One region of the Streptomyces sp. NPDC053069 genome, then DNA from elsewhere that is predicted to be linked to it. Evidence: riboswitches for the same ligand, from Rfam matches in the RefSeq annotation. Region 1 holds a riboswitch; the other holds the start of a gene.

Region 1 (2,179 bases):
CCACCTACCCGCCGAGCTGGAGCGACGCCCCGCCCGAGGCGCCCCCGCCGCACACCGCGGCGGCCCTGCGCGCCTATCTCACCGAGATCGCCCGCCCCGGGATCAACCGCGGCACGGCCCCGCTGAGCACCGGCGAACTCTTCGACGCCGTCGGGGAACTGCTCGACAACTGGACCCTCGGTGCCCGCGAGTCGGCGGCTCTCGTCCGGGTGTTCGCGCAGGCCCACGGGCTGCGGCCGGCCGGGCAGGTGACCGACCGGCTCGGCCGCCCCGGCCAGGCCTATGTGTACGACGCCGGCACCGTCCGGCGCATGCTGATCCTGGAACCGCGCACCGGCGCTGTCCTCGGCATGGAGGCCACCTTCGTCAAGGACGACCCCGAGTACGGCGTGAAGGCCGGAGATGTCATGGGATACAGCGCCTGGATGCGCTGACCTCAGCGCTCACCTTCTGCGCCGACCTCATGCACCGAGCTGCCGGGCGGCGGCCTCGACGGTCTGCTCCAGCAGGGTGGCGATCGTCATGGGGCCGACACCGCCCGGCACCGGCGTGATCAGCGAGGCCCGCTCCACCGCGGAGTCGAAGTCGACGTCGCCGACGTTCCCCGGGTTGTAACCGGCGTCGATCACCACCGCGCCCGGCTTGATGTCCTGACCGCGGATCAGCCGCGGCCGGCCCACCGCGGCGACCACGATGTCCGCCTCCCGGACCGCCGCCGACAGGTCCGTCGTCCGCGAGTGGCAGTACGTCACGGTCGCGTCCCGGGCCAGGAGCAGCATGCCCACCGGCTTGCCGAGGATCGCGCTGCGGCCCACGACCACGGCCCGCTTCCCGGCGGGATCGACGCCGTACTCGTCCAGCAGCCGCAGGATGCCGCCGGGCGTGCAGGAGACGAAGCCCGGCAGGCCGAAGCTCATCGTGGCGAACGAGGCGAAGGTGACGCCGTCGACGTCCTTCTCCGGAGCGATCGCCTCGAACGCGGCCCGCTCGTCGATGTGCTTGCCGGCCGGGTGCTGGAGCAGGATGCCGTGCACGGTCGGGTCGGCCGACAACTCCCGCAGCGCGCCGACGAGTTCGCCGGTGGTCGTGGTGGCGGGCAGGGCCACGTGCCGGGACTCGATACCGGCCTTGCGGCAGCGGTTCTGCTTCATGCGGACGTAGGTCACGGACGCCGGGTCCTCGCCGACGAGCACGGTCGCGAGACAGGGCGCGGTGCCGGTCCGGGCGGTGAGGCCGGCGGCCTTCTTCGCGGTGTCCTCGACGATACGGCGGGCGAGGGCGGTGCCGTCCATGAGACGGGCCTGGGTCATGCTGCACACTCCTGAGCTGGATCGACTCTCTCGCCCAGGCGCGCGGCATCCACCACGGACCGCTCCCCGGTGGTACTCCACCTCAGCGCCAGTCACGGCCCGGGTACAGCGTAACCGAGCACCCGCATGCCCTTCGGCCCGCCCGGAAGCCGGCAGCTTTCGCGGATGCGCCCCGGGCATCCGCCCGAGGGCCGTGCGGGCAGAGAAGGTCCAGGTCAGCCCGGAGGTGACCTGGACCGTGGAGAATCTCCTTCCGGCGTCTGTCATGCCGGTGTGCGCGGCTACTCGTCCCAGGCCTACTCGTCCCAGGCCTGGATGAGCAACTGACTGGCTATCTTGCCGTCACGCAAGGTGACCATCGACTCGGCGAGGACCCGGGTGCCGTCCCCGTACTGGCAGGACTCGGTGAAGGCGGCGTGGTCGCCCTGCACCACGCACTGGTCCAGCTTGTGTGTCATGTCGCGGCTGTAGATGTCGTCCAGCAACTCGGCGATCTGACCCCGGCCGCGCAGCACGGTGGGGTGGCTGGGCTGGTGGTTGTGGTCGACGATGCGGATCTCCGCGTCGTCGGCGTAGAGCGACAGAAGGGTGTTCCCGGTGTTCCCTTCTATGCCCCGGCGCAGTGCCTCGGTGTCGAAGGCGGAACCTGTCGCGGTGCCCATGGTGACCTCCTTCGGGCGCCCGCGGCCCGGCGGGGCGCGGACCACGCGGACCCCCACCCTTCGAGGTTCCTCCGGCCCGGCGGCCACGGCAAGCGCAGCCGTACGCCTTCGCCTGGCAACGGCCCTTGCGGGCCCGTACGCTCGGCCCCGCCCCCGTCACGGCTCTTGCGGGCCGGTGCTCGGCCCCGACCGCAGCAGTGCCCAGTC
Region 2 (2,179 bases), on a different contig from region 1:
GGACCATCGGGCAGCCGCGGTCGACCTGGTCCTTGAGGGAGTCGTCGCACAGGACCATGCCGCCGCGCGGGCCGCGCAGCGACTTGTGGGTGGTGGTGGTGACGATCTGGGCGTGCGGGACCGGGTCGAAGTCGCCGGTGAGCACCTTGCCGGCGACGAGGCCCGCGAAGTGGGCCATGTCGACCATCAGGGTCGCGCCGACCTCGTCGGCGATCTCGCGCATGATCCGGAAGTTCACCAGGCGGGGGTACGCCGAGTAGCCGGCGACGATGATCAGCGGCTTGAACTCGCGGGCCTGGGTGCGCAGGGCCTCGTAGTCGATGAGGCCCGTCGCCGGGTCGGTGCCGTAGGACCGCTGGTCGAACATCTTGCCGGAGATGTTCGGGCGGAAGCCGTGGGTGAGGTGGCCGCCGGCGTCCAGGGACATGCCGAGCATGCGCTGGTTGCCGAAGGCCTGGCGCAGCTCGGCCCAGTCGGCCTCGGTGAGGTCGTTGACCTGGCGGGCGCCGGTCTTCTCCAGGAAGGGGGCCTCGACCCGGTCGGCGAGTACGGCCCAGAAGGCGACGAGGTTGGCGTCGATGCCGGAGTGCGGCTGGACGTAGGCGTGGCGGGCGCCGAACAGTTCGCGGGCGTGCTCGGCGGCCAGGGCCTCGACGGTGTCGACGTTGCGGCAGCCGGCGTAGAAGCGGCGGCCGACGGTGCCCTCGGCGTACTTGTCGCTGAACCAGTTGCCCATCGCCAGCAGGGTGGCCGGGGAGGCGTAGTTCTCGGAGGCGATCAGCTTGAGCATCGCGCGCTGGTCGGTCACCTCCTGGCCGATGGCGTCGGCGACCCGGGGCTCGACGGCGCGGATGACGTCGAGGGCGGCACGGAAGGCGGTGGACTCGGTGGAGAGGGGCTGCTGCTCTGGCATGAGGACCTCCGGACGGTGTGCGTACAGCGTTCACGTTCGGCCCAGGCGCACGGCACTGTTTCCCGTCGGGCCGCTCCCCGATGGTCCGTCCCATCCCAGCGCGCCAGTCACGGCCCGCTGATCAGCCTACCGGGCGAGCCGGACGGCGCAGGTCCCGCGTCCACCATGCGAGCGACGGTAGGAAGGAGTTCACCGTCGTGTTCCCGAAGTGTTCTCGTCGGATCCGGGAGAGGCCATGACCGCTGCAGAAGACCTCATCAGCGCCGCCGAGGCGCACTGTGCGCCCACCTACCATCCGCTGCCGGTCGTCGTGGCCACGGCGGACGGCGCCTGGATGACGGATGTGGAGGGGCGGCGGTATCTCGATCTGCTGGCCGGTTACTCGGCGCTCAACTTCGGACACCGCAACCGGCGGCTGATCGAGGCGGCGAAGGCGCAGCTGGAGCGGGTGACGCTGACGTCCCGCGCCTTCCTGCACGACCGGTTCGCGGCGTTCTGCACGGAGCTGGCCGAGCTGTGCGGGATGGAGATGGTGCTGCCCGTGAACACCGGCGCGGAGGCGGTGGAGAGCGCGGTGAAGACGGCCCGGAAGTGGGGGTACCGGGTGAAGGGGGTGCCCGCGGAGATGGCGAAGATCGTGGTTGCGGGCGGCAACTTCCACGGGCGTACGACGACGATCATCAGCTTCTCCACCGACCCGGAGGCCCGGGCGGACTTCGGGCCGTACACGCCGGGGTTCGAGATCGTGCCGTACGGCGATCCGACGGCGATGCGGCAGGCGCTGACGGAGAACACCGTGGCGGTGCTGCTGGAGCCGGTCCAGGGCGAGAACGGGGTGATCGTGCCGCCGGCCGGCTATCTGCCCGCGGTCCGGGAGCTGACCCGCGAACGGAACGTGCTCTTCGTCGCCGACGAGGTGCAGTCGGGTCTCGGCCGCACGGGGCGGACCTTCGCGTGCGAACACGAGGGGGTGGTCCCGGACATGTATGTGCTGGGCAAGGCGCTGGGCGGCGGGATCGTGCCGGTGTCGGCGGTGGTGTCGAGCGCGGAGGTGCTCGGAGTGTTCCGCCCGGGCGAGCACGGGTCGACGTTCGGGGGGAATCCGCTGGCCTGCGCGGTGGCGCTGGAGGTGATCGCGATGCTGCGCACGGGCGAGTTCCAGGCGCGGGCGGCCGAGCTGGGCGCGCGGCTGCACAGCGAGCTGGCGGGGCTGCTCGGCACGGGCGCGGTGACGGCGGTGCGGGGACGCGGACTGTGGGCGGGGCT

The links. Region 1 has a riboswitch for ZMP and ZTP ahead of ACIGXP_RS19550 (bifunctional 5,10-methylenetetrahydrofolate dehydrogenase/5,10-methenyltetrahydrofolate cyclohydrolase). Riboswitches for the same ligand answer to the same signal wherever they lie in the genome.
Region 2: linked by a shared signal. The riboswitch ahead of ACIGXP_RS04200 (glycine hydroxymethyltransferase) and the one ahead of ACIGXP_RS19550 (bifunctional 5,10-methylenetetrahydrofolate dehydrogenase/5,10-methenyltetrahydrofolate cyclohydrolase) in region 1 are both predicted to bind ZMP and ZTP.

Annotation. Positions count from the first base shown of each region.
Region 1 covers NZ_JBITZN010000007.1:496,847-499,025, reverse strand. Annotated here, with positions in the region: gene ACIGXP_RS19555 (CU044_5270 family protein) at 1-434, shown strand, start outside; gene ACIGXP_RS19550 (bifunctional 5,10-methylenetetrahydrofolate dehydrogenase/5,10-methenyltetrahydrofolate cyclohydrolase) at 462-1,310, opposite strand; ZMP/ZTP riboswitch at 1,336-1,416, opposite strand; gene ACIGXP_RS19545 (nuclear transport factor 2 family protein) at 1,607-1,972, opposite strand; gene ACIGXP_RS19540 (acyltransferase domain-containing protein) at 2,129-2,179, opposite strand, start outside.
Region 2 covers NZ_JBITZN010000002.1:130,034-132,212, reverse strand. Annotated here, with positions in the region: gene ACIGXP_RS04200 (glycine hydroxymethyltransferase) at 1-913, opposite strand, end outside; ZMP/ZTP riboswitch at 946-1,034, opposite strand; gene rocD (ornithine--oxo-acid transaminase) at 1,149-2,179, shown strand, end outside.